2 linked regions of the Spiractinospora alimapuensis genome follow. The protein of the gene in region 1 interacts with the protein of each later gene in a pairwise test. Links are inferred from orthologs where the notes say so. Each region holds a gene or a part of one and is shown on either strand. Other genes may lie near its edges.

Region 1 (6,910 bases):
GCATTCGCTGGCCGGTGCTCTGGTGCGGCGCGGCCGGGGTTCCCTCGGGAACGCGCGACCGCAGCGAAACGGTCGGCTGGCGGTGGTGTCGCAGAGAAGGTCGTCGCCGCCGGGGCGGGGACGTGGATCCAGCGTGGCTTCGCGGAGGCTGTCTCAACGCGTCGGCTGGTCAGACCGGGTCTGGTGTGGCCGGGACGGGCGGGTGGCTCCCGGGTCGGTTTGGGGCGTGAGGGCCGTTCAGGCCGTCATCTCGAAGCCGGCGAGGACCTTCGTTGGTTGGACGCGGACCACCAGTTCGCCCGGTTGTCCGTTGCGGCGGCCGAACTCCGTGGCGCGGCTCGGGCCCATGTAGCGCTCGCCGATCATCGTGGCGGTGCGCAGGAGTTCGTCCGGGGCCTCGGAAAGGGTCGCGGTCCCCTGGACCTGGACGAAGGCGTAGGGGATGTGCTCAAGGTCCACGCAGACGGTGATGCGGGCGTCGCGGTTGATGGAGGCGGCCTTGGCGGTGTTCTTGCCGGTGTTGAACACGATCTCCTCCCCCTCCAGGACGAACCACACGGGGGCCACCAGGGGGTGTCCGCCGGAGGAGGTGTAGGCGACTTTGGCAGTGCGGGTGCCGTGCAGGAGGAACTCCCGCACCTGGCGGTCCCAGATCGTCGTCATGGCGCAACGTTATCGTTCGCCACCGTCACCAATCGTGCATCACGGTGCGCTCGGTGTGCCGGAGTCCCACCTCACAGGCCCGCGGTCTGGCCCACGAGGCTGCCGATCCCGTAGGTGGCGGCCATGGCCACGGCCCCACCCATGACGCTGCGCAGGCCGGCACGGAGCGGACGGGCGTTGCCCAGCCTTGCGCCAAGAGCCCCGGTCGCGGCCACCGCGCACACCACTGCCAGGAAGGTTGCGATCACGCGCGCGTCGACGGGCGCGAGGGTGATCGCCAAGAGGGGGATCGCGGCGCCCAGGGCGAAGGCGACCAGGCTGGTGACCGCGGCCAGCCACGGGTTGGTGAGTTCCCCGGCGTCCAGTCTGAGCTCGACCTCGGCGTGGGCGCGCAGGGCGTCCTTCGCGGTGAGCTGCTCGGCGACCTGACGGGCGAGGTCCGTAGTCAGGCCTCGCTGCTCGTACATGTGCGCCAGTTCGTCCAGCTCCTCCTCGGGTGTCTCGGCGAGCTCCCGTCGTTCGTAGGCGAGGGCCGCCTGCTCGGTGTCCCGTTGGGTACTGACCGACACGTACTCCCCCGCCGCCATCGACAGCGCTCCCGACGACATCCCGGCGATCCCCGCGATCAGAATGGCCTGACTGGACGTGGTCGCACCGGCCACCCCCAGGACCAGGGCCGCCGTGGAGACGATGCCGTCATTGCCGCCGAGCACACCCGCGCGCAACCAGTTCAGCCTGGTGCTGATGCTCTCGTTCTGTGGTTCCTTGTGCGGACCCCACCCACGATGGCCTTCCACAGTCGCCACCCCCCGACCGCCCCGATCCTGCCAGCGCGGAGAGGGAGCGGACCGGATGCCCGGATCCGTACGCGTGTCGCGGCCGGAGCGGGTCGTCACACCGGCAACGTGGCGTAGGCGTCCGGCAGCCGCGCGCTCACCTCGGGCGCGAACGCGGTGAACGGTTCGGCCTCCAGGGAGCGCTTCTGACGGGTGGGAAACCGCCATGTCCCCACGACCCGCCCGGCGGCCACCACGGTCGGTCGGAAGACGCCGTTGTTGCCGGGAACGATGCGCGCGGCGAACTCTGGCGGCAGCACGGCGTCCCGATCGGCGTAGCCCAGGATGTACTCGTCGAACCCCGGCAACAGGAACACTCCGCGGGCCTCCGCGCGGTGTCGCTCCAGTCGCTCCGCGGTGTCCGGGGCCATCAGGTATCGGGGGCTCCCCGCCTCGGGGCCGGTGATGGACTCCAGTCGGTCCCCGACAGCGGCGATGCCGACGCGGACGTCGCGCAGGGGCAGACCGGCCCAGCGCGCGAAGTCGGTCTCGGTCGCCGGGCCGTGGCCGTGGAAGTACCGTTCCGCCAACCAGGCCAGTGTCTCCTCCCGGTCGGGGATCGGCCCGGTCGGGATCCACTCGTCCATCAGCACGATCCGCTGGTCATCGCCGTCGCTGGGGCCGTGGCAGACCACACCGTTCAGGCTGAGGTTCGCCAGCATGTGGTAGCCGCGCCCGCCGGCGGGGGCCAGACCCTCGTCTTCCCACACGGCGATAAGGTCCTTGCGGAGCAGGCCGTGGCCACCCCGTAGCGCCGCTTGGGTACTGGCGCGGGCGCGAGCCAGGGTCGCCTCGTCGAGCCCCAACTGTTGTCGTCGCCGGGCCATCTGGGCGAGCACGCGTTCGGCGAGGAGGCTCAGCAGCCACCGGAGGTCCTCCGCCGCCACGATGTGCAGGGTTCCACGCATCGGCCACGACCTGACGAGCCGGCCGTGGTCCAACGCGGAGACCACGTCGGCCTTGGTCGCGTCTCGCGCGCGCAGCGCGAGGGAGGTGAGCGCGCCGGGAAGGTGCTGTCCCTGCGTCGCCGTCATCAGACGTGCCGCCGCGACGACGTCGGCCTCGCCCGGTCCCGCGATCCGATGCGCCACCATCCGCAGCAGCGCGATCTCCTCGTGCCGGACCATCAACGCCCCTCCCTGGTGGGTCTTCCCACCACCGCCGCCCGCGTGGCACGGTGTCAACTTCCGATCCTATGTACGAACAGGTGTCGGGGCGATGCCACACGGAGCCGGACGCCGATGACGCCGCATCCGGTGGGAGTGTCAACGCCCGGTCACATGTGACGGAAGATGGAGCGGAGGCCCCGCGGGGCGAACACCGTGTCAGTCGGAAGGACGGGACGATGGCGGATCAGAAGAACGTGGTCACGGTCACCGAGAGCGGTCAAGGCCCCTACGGCCAGAGCATCACCGTTGGGGGACACACGTTTCTCGCCGACGAACCGGAACCGACCGGAGCGGACAGCGGACCGAACCCCTACGACCTGCTGTTGGCTAGTCTGGGCGCCTGCACGTCGATGACCGTGCGCATGTTCGCCGAGCGCCGCGGCTGGCCACTCGAGTCAGTGTCGGTGAGCCTGACCCACGAACGGATCCACTCCCGGGACTGCGCCGAGTGCGAGACCGAGGACGCGATGGTGGACCGCATCGAACGCGAGGTGCGCCTCGAGGGGGACCTGGACGAGAAGCAGCGCCGTACCCTGCTGCAGATCGCCGAGAAGTGCCCCGTGCACCGGACGCTCACCTCGGAGACCGTCATCCTGACCAACGCCGGAGCGGACGGCGAGACGGACACGTCCGCCTAGGAGCGTCCTCCCGGAGGTGTCGGCCCACACCTGGTGTGGGCGAGGACTGGTCGTTCCCCCAGTCCCGCTATCGCTGTGGGCTGGGGCGTAGCGCGATCACCGGGATGCCGTTGTTCGGGTCGGAGCCCACACGTTCGTACTCCTCGGGGGAGCCGTCCACCGGGTGGCCGAGAACGCGAAGCATCGGGGGCCCGAGGCGGCCGTACCTGTGTTGGAGGTAGTGGGACAGGGCCTTGCCCGACTCCTCCGGCGGGAGCACGGTCGCTGTGCCGCGGTACCGGCGCCAGCCGACCTCGAACAGGACCCGAGGATCGGCCTGGATGTTGCGGAACCACTGGGAGCGCGCGCCGAACCCGGACACGACGCGGTACCCGCCGGTCTCCTCGTCACGGGCGACGACCTCGAGCACTACCTGCCGCGGGCGGCCGGTGACGCGGCCACGCGTGGTGAGGAGCACGAAGTTTCGCCCCAGCAGGCCGCCGAGGCCCAGCCGGTAGATCCACACCGGGGCGCGGAACAGTCGGCGCGCGACAGGGGACTGTGGTTGGACTCGCACGGTGGGCCCCCTCGGGTCTGCCGCTCGGTGGACGTGGTTCATTCCACCAGTTCCCGCGGAGGGCGCCAATCAGACTCGCCCGTGCCCCGGACATGCGAAGGGCCGCCACCCACGGGGATGGCGGCCTACAACCGGAGGTGTGAGCCGGGGGCTCACAGGGGACCGGCCCTGACGGGCCAGTCCGGCAAGGACTTACAGGCCGCGGACCTGCTCGGCCTGCGGACCCTTGGGGCCCTGCGCGACGTCGAACTCGACGCGCTGGTTCTCCTCAAGGTTACGGAAGCCGGTGCCCACGATGTTGCTGTAGTGCACGAAGACGTCCGGGCCGCCCTCGTCGCGGCTGATGAAGCCGAAGCCCTTTTCGCCGTTGAACCACTTGACGGTTCCCTGAGCCATGTCTGTCTCCTGACAGGTCGATGGTGAAGCAGACCCGCGGGTGCGGGCCCCTGATCGCACGAGTTGCGGTGCGTCCCACCATGCCTGGCGGACAGACCGCTCACGTAAGTCCGCGAGCGTCAAACACAAGGTCAACACTAAAACAGAAACTACGACCAGCTGATGTAACACTATCGCCACACCAGTATTCCCGTCGACGATTTCCACACGGTTGGTGTAAACCTCTGTGGCCGCAGGGGCGGTCGATGCGGTGACGCGCGGAGCGCCTCACCGGCCCGCCGACCGTACCCACAGGTCGAGGCCGTCGAAGATGCGCTCCAGGCCGAACTCCAGGGCGTTGTCGCGGGCGCCGACCTCCCCGGGGTCCGCGGAGAAGGCCGCGGCGACTTCCGGGAATCGGTCCCCGTGGCTGCCCAGGACGTCCGCTGTCGCCGCGACCATCGACGCCTCGGACGGGCCGGTTCGGCCCTGGTGGACGAGTCCGCGTATGTGGTTCAACACGAGCACGACCGCGTCCAGGCGTTCGGCCCGTGGGGTCCCGGTGGCACGGAACACAGCGAGGCCGGCCTCCAGCCACGCCAACTCGTTCGGTCCCATCACCCGGCCCCCCGCGGCGCCGTCCAGGCTCCACGGGTGGCGCCGGAACACCTCCCGCACGCCGAGGGCCCAGTGACGGAGGCCGTCCCGCCACGACGTGTCGGTGAGCTCGGGCGGCGGACCGAAGACGGAATCCACCATCAGGGCGAGCAGCTCATCCCGGCCCGGAACATGCCGATAGATCGCCATCTTCGCGCATCCGAGCTCGTCGGCGACACGTTGCATCGACAGCGACGCCAGTCCCTCGCCGTCGGCGACACCGATCGCGGCGGCGACGACGGAGTCCCGACTGAGACGGGGTTTGGGTCCACGACGCCTGGCGGGTGGATCACCCCACAGGGTCGCGGCGACGCGGTGTTCGACGGGGGGTTCGGTGGTGTCGGACACGTGCTCCCTTTCCCCCGTGGTCTCGCCACAGCGGCCTGCCTGGGCACTTGCGAGTTTACTGCGTCGCCCATACGCTAATTAGCGTCCAATGGACGCAATTAATGCCGCGTGTTCGTGATCGGACACAGGGGGAGAGATGGGGATCCCATGCCCACCATGCACGTTCTGATCTCCGGAGCCGGCATCGCCGGTCCGGCCCTCGCCATGTGGCTCGGTCGCCTCGGGCACACGGTCACCGTGGTGGAGAAGGCACCGGCGCCGCGCCCCGGCGGCCAGGCGGTCGACTTCAAGGGCGCGGACCAGATGGCGGTCATCGAGCGCATGGGGCTGCTCGACGCCCTGCGCGAACTCGCCACCGGCGGCAGTGACCTCGGCGTCGTGGACGGATCCGGCCACCAGCGCGCGCTGATCCCCGCCGAGTTCACCGGAGGGGACCTCGAGATCCATCGTGGGGATCTCACCCAGGCGCTCTACGAGGCGTCCCGGGACCACGCCCACTATCTCTTCAGTGACTCCATCGCCACCATGGACGAGGACGACGCCGGGGTCGACGTCACGTTCGACAGCGGCAGCTCGGGCCGGTACGACATCGTCGTAGGCACGGACGGCATCCACTCCAACGTGCGACGGCTGGCCTTCGGCCCTGAGGAGCGCTTCGTGCGCTTTCTGGATCACTACTACGCGTTGGTCGACCCGGCGCCTGGCAGCCGACCCGCCAGAACACCCGGTGAGCGAACGCTCGGCCTGATGTACAACGAACCGGGACGGATGGCGAGCCTCGACGGCGCCAAGGCCCCAGCGTTCTTCGTGTTCGCCTCTCCCCCACTGGATCCTGAGCGCCCGGGCTGGGCCCCAACGGATCCCGCGGTCCAGCGGCGGGAGCTCATTCGTGCCTACGAGGGGATGGGTTGGACGGTGGGGGAGTACCTGAGGGAACTTCCCGACTCCGCGGACGTGTACCTGGACTCGATCAGCCGGGTGGAAATGGACTCCTACACCCGAGGACGCGTGGTCCTGCTGGGGGACGCGGCGTATGGCAACACCTTGGGCGGCTTCGGCTCCGGACTGTCGATCGTCGGCGCCTACGTGCTGGCCGGTGAACTGGCCGCCGCCGGGGACCACCGGGCCGCCTTCGCCCGGTACGACGCCCTCATGCACCCCTACGGAGCGGTGGCACGTAAGGGCAACGCGGGGCGTTTCCTGGCCCCATCGAGCTGGACCGCCATCCGGGCGCGCGACGCGATGTTCAACCTCCGCCCCCTGCGCTGGTTCCTGATGCGCTTCACCGACGACCAGGCGACCAACATCGACCTTCCGCGCTACGAGCTCCTCCCTACATAGGGGAGGTACGGGGGTGGGGCCGGTGCCCACATGAGGTGACCCCGATACGGTCCCGCGGGCATGATCATCTCGGGCGGACGGGATTGGATCACGCGTGCGGTCGTGCGCCCCACCCCACATCCTTCACTGTGTGGTTTCCGCCGGCGAGCCCGGCCGGTCACGCCACACGACAAAGCATCAGCGGGTGGACCGCCGAACGGTGAGAGGACGAGGCCCAGTAGGACTACTTCTCCTGTTCGCCGCGCAGAGTGGGTCGAAGTGCGTCCAGGACGGTGGGGTCTTCGATGGTGGAGGGGACGACGGTGTCGCCTCGGTCGGCGATTTCGC
Region 2 (6,973 bases), 930 kb from region 1 along the record:
TCCACCCGCAGACCGGAGTCCCGCAGCGTCTTCGCCGCGATGGCCTCCTTCAGCTCGGGAAGGCCCCCAGCCGGGGTGTAGCGGTGGAACCGCGGCTCCCGACACGCCTGGACCGCGGCCTCGACGATGTACTCCGGCGTGGGAAAGTCCGGCTCCCCGGCGCCGAAACCGATCACCGGGCGCCCCTCGGCCTTGAGAGCCTTGGCCTTGCTGTCGACCGCGAGCGTCGCGGACTCCGAGATAGCACTGATGCGCGCCGAGACGCGCCTTGCGGGATGTTCGTGCTCAGTCATAGCTCATATGCAACCACGTGTGGCCAAACCGATTGCCGTGGACCGCCTTCCCGCCACGAGCGTCCGGAACACGGTTTGGCCTGCGGTGGGAGCAGGCCCTACACTCGACTCGGCGTCAATCGGTCGCCGTCGACTGTGTAATGCGGGTGCGTTCCACCGTCGAAGGCGGCTATGGTTGGGGTGAAGCGCCGAAGGGCAGTGGCTCAATTGGTAGAGCACCGGTCTCCAAAACCGGCGGTTGGGGGTTCGAGTCCCTCCTGCCCTGCAAGGTCAGTCCGAGACACGGACCGAGCCCCGTGCCCGCCGTGGCGGGTGGGTACATCGCTCGTCAATCGTTAGGGACTTTTCTGTGGCACAGACCCAGGGCGAAGCCGGTGCCAAGCCGGAGGGTGAGCGCAAGCGCGCCAACCCGGTTTTGTTCACCAAGCAGGTTGTGGCTGAGCTGCGCAAGGTGCGCTGGCCAACGCGCCGTGAGCTCATCACCTACACCATCGTCGTTCTGGTGTTCGTCCTCGTCATGATCGGCCTTGTCGTGGGGCTCGACTTTGTTTTCGGTGAAGCCGTGCTGCGCCTCTACGGGGGCGGCACCACGAGCTGACCGGCGGACGCGGCCGCGTTCCCGATGGACATCGTCGGGCCGCACCGTGCCGTAAGCTGACCGTAACGGCTGTTTCGGTCCTCGCGACCGGACGCCCCGGACGCGTACACGACGAGAGAAAGAGCTGCCTTGTCCGAGTCTCCAGTGACGTCCGACGGTTTCCCCGGCGACGAGCCGGAAACCGAGGTTGCGTCCTCCGCCGCCGACTCTGCCGACGCCGCGGGAACGGAAGAGACCGAGGACTCCCAGCCTGAGCCGTCGCCGTCCGCGGACGATCACGACGAGCCGACCACCGACGACTCCGAGTCCGACGCTCCCGAGGACGCGCCGGACGAGTCCGAGGAGTCGGACACCGAGGCCGCCGAGAGCGAGCCCGAGGTCCCCGCCCTCGACCCAGCGGAGGAGTTCCGCATGGGTCTGCGCATGCTCCCCGGTGACTGGTACGTCGTGCACACCTATGCCGGCTACGAGAACCGCGTCAAGGCGAACATCGAGAGCCGCACCCAGTCACTGAACATGGAGGAGTACATCTTCCAGTGTGAGGTGCCCACCCAGGAAGTCACCGAGGTCAAGAGCGGCAAGCGCCAGCAGGTCACCGAGAAGGTCCTGCCCGGCTACGTTCTGGTGCGGATGGATCTCATCGACGAGTCCTGGGCGGCCGTCCGAAACACCCCGGGCGTGACCGGCTTCGTCGGACTGTCCAACCGTCCGGCTCCGTTGAGCCTGCAGGAGGTTTCCGACCTGCTCGCTCCGGAGATCCAGGAGCAGGCCGCCCCGGCGGAGAAGAAGGAGAGCGAGCCGCGCAGCGACGTCGCCTTCGAGATCGGTGAGTCCGTCACCGTGATGGAGGGCCCGTTCGCCACGCTGCCGGCCACGGTCTCCGAGATCAGCCCGGACACCCAGAAACTCAAGGTGCTGGTCTCGATCTTCGGTCGGGAGACACCGGTCGAGCTCGCCTTCAACCAGGTGTCAAAGATCTGACCCGGTCCACGCACCGGTGCGTGGTCACCTAGACTTGGTGGGTCCGTCCTCGTCGGGCCCGTCATAACGCCCCCGTGGACGAAAGAGCGCGGCCGAATCCGGGTCCCGGTCTGCCGCGCCGCACTTTCCGTCCCGTGCTGGAACACGAGTCGCCGCCCGTTGGGCCACGGCCCGCGTGCGTCCGGCCGGGGACAAGGGACCCGTACGACAACGCAGATCAGGCTAAGGACCCGAAATGCCTCCAAAGAAGAAGATCGCGGCACTGGTCAAGGTCCAGCTTCCCGCTGGCCAGGCCACGCCGGCGCCGCCCGTCGGTACCGCCCTCGGTCCGCACGGCGTCAACATCATGGACTTCTGCAAGCAGTACAACGCCGCGACCGAGGCGCAGCGCGGCAGCGTCATCCCCGTAGAGATCACGATCTACGAGGACCGCTCCTTCAGTTTCGTCACCAAGACGCCACCGGCGCCGAAGCTGATCCTGAAGGCCGCGGGAATCGACAAGGGAAGCGTCGACCCTGGGCGCACCCCTGGTGGCAGCATCACCGCTGAGCAGGTGCGTGAGATCGCGCAGACCAAGCTGCCCGACCTCAACACCGACAACGTCGACGCCGCCGCGAAGATCGTCGCCGGGACCGCCCGGTCGATGGGGATCGAAGTCAAGGGCTGAGCACCGTCTCACCCCCCGGCGGCCCCCGCCCAGTGCGGGGGCGGCGGGTGGACACGGCGAGTGTCCAGACAGCCCCGTGACGCAGCAGAGACACCCGCATCTCCTCACGGAGGTGCGCCTGTGGAAGGGCCATGCGCTGGCCCGTGACCACGAATCCCAATGAGGAGCACCCATGCAGCGCAGCAAGAACTACCGCCGGTCCAGCCAGCGGATCCCACGCGACCAGCCGCTCGCCCCGCCTGAGGCGGTGCAGCTGGCCAAGGACACCAGCACCGTGAAGTTCGACGCCACGGTTGAGGTGGCCCTGCGTCTCGGCGTGGACGCCCGCAAGGCGGACCAGATGGTGCGGGGAACCGTCAACCTCCCGCACGGCACCGGTAAGACCGCTCGGGTCCTGGTCTTCGCGACCGGTGAGAAGGCGGAGCAGGCCATCGCGGCGGGAGCCGACCACGTTGGCGACGACGAGCTGATCGAGCGGGTCCAGAAGGGCTTCCTCGACTTCGACGCCGTCGTGGCGACGCCGGACATGATGGGCAAGGTCGGCCGGCTGGGCCGCGTGCTCGGTCCGCGCGGCATGATGCCCAACCCCAAGAGCGGGACCGTCACGCCGGACGTCACCAAGGCCGTCACCGACATCAAGGGCGGGAAGATCGAGTTCCGGGTGGACCGGCACTCCAACCTGCACTTCGTGATCGGCAAGGTGTCCTTCACCAACGAGCAGCTTCTGGAGAACTACGGTGCGGCCCTCGACGAGGTCCTGCGGCTCAAGCCGTCCGCGGCGAAGGGGCGCTACCTCCGCAAGGCCACGATGACCACGTCCATGGGCCCCGGTATCCCGGTGGACCCGAACGTGACGCGTGTCGTCGCCGCTGGCTGATCTCGCGACATCGCACCCGGGATCGGTCGGGTGCGCGAGGTATTCACACGGCGGGGCCGGAGACACTCCGGCCCCGCCGTCGTCGTGTCGCTGGGCCTTCGCCACAGCCCACGTGGCCAACCCACTCTCCACGTCGCATATGATGAGTTTCGCCGAAGACCGCTGGTCGCTGTCCAATCGGGCAGCCTAAGGCCCCATCACCGATGGGCGGCCCGCGCAGGTTACACACGCGAGACGATGACGACCCCTCGGTCGTTCCTGACGCCCTGTGCCCTGCGCCGGGGCGTTCCTTGTTTCTACGCCGGGATCCTTCCCGCCCACGGTGACGCCCTGTCCAGCGTTCCCAGTTGGAAGGAGTCCCATGGCGAGGCCGGACAAGGCAGCCGCGGTGGCCGAGCTCACGGAGGAATTCCAGGGCTCGCACGGCGCCGTGCTGACCGAATACCGCGGGCTCACTGTCGCGCAGCTCAAGGAGCTGCGGCGCAACCTCGGCGAGAACGCGCGGTTCCGTGTCGTCAAGAACACGCTGACCAAGAGGGCGGCCAGCGAGGCCGGGTTCGACCAGGAGGTCGTCGACCTCTTCGAAGGTCCGTCCGCTGTCGCCTTCGTCCGTGGCGACGTCGTCGAGACGGCCAAGGGTCTGCGTGACTTCGCGAAGGCGAACCAGGCGCTGGTCATCAAGGGCGGTGTCATCGACGGTAAGCCGATGTCGCCGGAGCAGGTCACGAAGCTGGCCGACCTGGAATCCCGCGAGGTGCTTCTGTCGAAGCTCGCTGGCGCGATGAAGGCCAAGCAGGGCCAGGCCGCCGCCCTGTTCCAGGCGCTGCCGTCCAAGACCGTGCGACTTGCCCAGGCGCTGCACGACAAGCGCTCATCCGAGGCCTGACCGAACTACCGAGGGAAGAGAGAGACCTATCATGGCGAAGCTCAGCAACGAAGACCTGCTTGACGCTTTCGGGGAGATGACCCTCCTTGAGCTGTCCGAGTTCGTGAAGCTGTTCGAGGACAAGTTCGACGTCACCGCCGCCGCTCCGGCCGCCGTGGCCGTCGCCCCCGCCGGTGGTGGCGACGCCGCTCCGGCCGAGGAGGAGAAGGACGAGTTCGACGTCATCCTCGAGTCCGCTGGTGACAAGAAGATCCAGGTCATCAAGGAGGTGCGTGCGATCACCGGTCTCGGTCTGAAGGAGGCCAAGGACCTGGTCGACAACGCGCCGAAGCCGCTGCTCGAGGCCGCGAAGAAGGAAGACGCGGAGAAGCACAAGGAGACCCTGGAAGGCGCTGGCGCCACCATCACCTTGAAGTAATCCGCTCGTCGAGCGTTACGGGCGGTCGCCCCCAGCGGGGTGCGGCCGCCCTTCTCTATTGCGCGCACGTCTGTTCCACACGCCAACCACCCGCGGTTCACGTCGGTCGTGCTTCACGGCCGCAGGCGGGGGGCACACTGGGAGCCAGCCGCGGGAGAGCGCGCGACGCGCGACCGCGGACCGTCTCGCCCCTCGATGACGGACCTTCGACGACAGAGTCTGATGACGCGGTGCCTAAGGGACGCCCGTAACTACCGCCGTGGTGAGTCAGAAACGAACACCGTGGTGGGCGCGGCGGGAGTGTGCGCGGCCGGATGGGGCCGCGCCCAGGGAGCTTGTCCGCACGAACCGTCGCAGACTGCTAAGGTCATCCAGGTGGACACAGAGGTATGCCCGGCTGTCGCGTCGCTCACACCTAGCGTTTGCTGTGGGTCCTTTCACTTCGCGTGATTCGCCCTATCCGCGGCATCCGGGCTTGACGGATCCGTCGATCGGAGCGATGCTGCGTTGTGTCGTGACCAACTTCGGGGAGCGTCGTTGGACAGCAGTGTCGCATTCGGCTACACTGCCCTTTTGCGCTGCCCATTGACGATCCCAGTTCAGAGTCATGCTTCGTGTCCGCGTTCCAACTCCGGAACGCAGGGGGCATGTCGTCACTGAAAGAGCTTCCACCGCCGGCCCTGTGCCCCGGTCCAGCGCTTCGTGACCTCGGATCGTACGGCGTGCGCGCGCATCAACCGCCACAAGTCTTCGGAAGGACCTTCTGTTGGCAGCCTCGCGCAACGCCTCCGCTAATGCCCTCGGTCCACACCGCGTCTCCTTCGCTCGGAACAAGGAACCTCTCGAAGTCCCGAACCTGCTCGCTCTGCAGAGCGACTCCTTCGACTGGCTGCTTGGCAGTGACAACTGGAAGACCCGAGTCGCAGCGGCGAAGAACGACGGACGCCGGGACATCCCGGAGCAGTCCGGCCTCGAAGAGATCTTCGAAGAGATCAGTCCGATCGAGGACTTCTCCGGCACGATGTCGCTGTCGTTCCGCGACCATCGATTCGAGCCGCCCAAGTACTCCGAAGAGGAGTGCAAGGACAAGGACATGACCTACGCCGCACCGATGTTCGTGACGGCGGAGTTCATCAACAACGACACCGGCGAGATCAAGAGCCAGACGGTGTTCATGGGCGACTTCCCGCTCATGACCGCCAAGGGCACCTTCATCATCAACGGCACCGAGCGTGTCGTTGTCTCCCAGTTGGTGCGTTCGCCGGGTGTCTACTTCGACCGTCAGGTCGACAAGTCCTCCGACAAGGACATCTACGGCTGCAAGGTCATCCCGTCCCGTGGGGCGTGGCTGGAGTTCGAGATCGACAAGCGCGACTCGGTCGGTGTGCGCATCGACCGTAAGCGCAAGCAGGGTGTCACCGTTCTGCTCAAGGCCCTGGGGTGGACGAACGACAGGATCCTGGAGCGGTTCGGCCAGTACGAGTCGATCCGGACCACCCTCGAGAAGGACCCGACGTCGGGCACCGACGACGCGCTGCTGGAGATCTACCGCCGGCTGCGTCCCGGAGAGCCCCCGACGAAGGAGTCCGCGCAGACCCTGCTCGAGAACCTCTACTTCAACCCCAAGCGCTACGACCTCGCCAAGGTCGGCCGCTACAAGATCAACAAGAAGCTGGGGTTGGACACCGAGGTCAGCCAGGGAACACTGACCGAAGAGGACATCGTCGCCACGATCGACTACCTCGTCCGGCTGCACGCCGGCGAGGAGGAGATCGAGACCGCGCGGGGCACCCTGCCGGTCGAGACCGACGACATCGACCACTTCGGCAACCGTCGTCTGCGCACCGTGGGCGAGCTCATCCAGAACCAGGTCCGCCTGGGTCTCGCCCGGATGGAGCGGGTCGTGCGTGAGCGCATGACCACCCAGGACGTCGAGGCCATCACGCCGCAGACCCTGATCAACATCCGTCCCGTGGTCGCCTCGATCCGGGAGTTCTTCGGCACCAGCCAGCTCTCCCAGTTCATGGACCAGACCAACCCCCTGGCCGGGCTGACGCACAAGCGTCGTCTGTCCGCGCTGGGCCCGGGTGGTCTGTCCCGGGAGCGGGCCGGCTTCGAGGTCCGAGACGTCCACCCGTCGCACTACGGGCGTATGTGCCCGATCGAGACCCCGGAAGGCCCGAACATCGGCCTGATCGGGTCGCTGGCGGCGTTCGGCCGGGTGAACTCCTTCGGTTTCGTGGAGACGCCCTA

Evidence for each region.
Region 2: the proteins of J4H86_RS15135 (region 1) and rplA interact in binary tests that used the Escherichia coli proteins (3 or more experiments, as listed by UniProt). The link is inferred for Spiractinospora alimapuensis from one-to-one orthologs.

What each region holds. Positions count from the first base shown.
Region 1 is NZ_CP072467.1:3,278,583-3,285,492, reverse strand. What follows is about bases 2,657-5,422. They hold J4H86_RS15135 (cold-shock protein), read right to left. Parts: upstream 4,259-5,422; coding sequence 4,055-4,258; downstream 2,657-4,054. Other genes in these bases: J4H86_RS15125 (FAD-dependent monooxygenase), read left to right, coding at 5,390-5,422; J4H86_RS15130 (TetR/AcrR family transcriptional regulator), read right to left, coding at 4,526-5,242; J4H86_RS15140 (nitroreductase family deazaflavin-dependent oxidoreductase), read right to left, coding at 3,374-3,862; J4H86_RS15145 (OsmC family protein), read left to right, coding at 2,845-3,306. In the rest of the region: J4H86_RS15160 (PPOX class F420-dependent oxidoreductase), read right to left, coding at 238-663; J4H86_RS15155 (VIT1/CCC1 transporter family protein), read right to left, coding at 735-1,460; J4H86_RS15150 (winged helix DNA-binding domain-containing protein), read right to left, coding at 1,556-2,626; more of J4H86_RS15125, read left to right, coding at 5,423-6,583; J4H86_RS15120 (propionyl-CoA synthetase), read right to left, coding at 6,807-6,910.
Region 2 is NZ_CP072467.1:4,203,364-4,210,336, forward strand. Bases 1,735-4,563 are described here. They hold rplA (50S ribosomal protein L1), read left to right. Parts: upstream 1,735-2,711; coding sequence 2,712-3,416; downstream 3,417-4,563. Other genes in these bases: nusG (transcription termination/antitermination protein NusG), read left to right, coding at 1,735-1,872; rplK (50S ribosomal protein L11), read left to right, coding at 2,108-2,539; rplJ (50S ribosomal protein L10), read left to right, coding at 3,778-4,302; rplL (50S ribosomal protein L7/L12), read left to right, coding at 4,334-4,563. In the rest of the region: J4H86_RS19625 (pyridoxal phosphate-dependent aminotransferase), read right to left, coding at 1-293; preprotein translocase subunit SecE, read left to right, coding at 643-891; more of nusG, read left to right, coding at 1,021-1,734; more of rplL, read left to right, coding at 4,564-4,720. UniProt on the Escherichia coli protein: One of the primary rRNA binding proteins, it binds very close to the 3'-end of the 23S rRNA. Forms part of the L1 stalk. It is often not seen in high-resolution crystal structures, but can be seen in cryo_EM and 3D reconstruction models.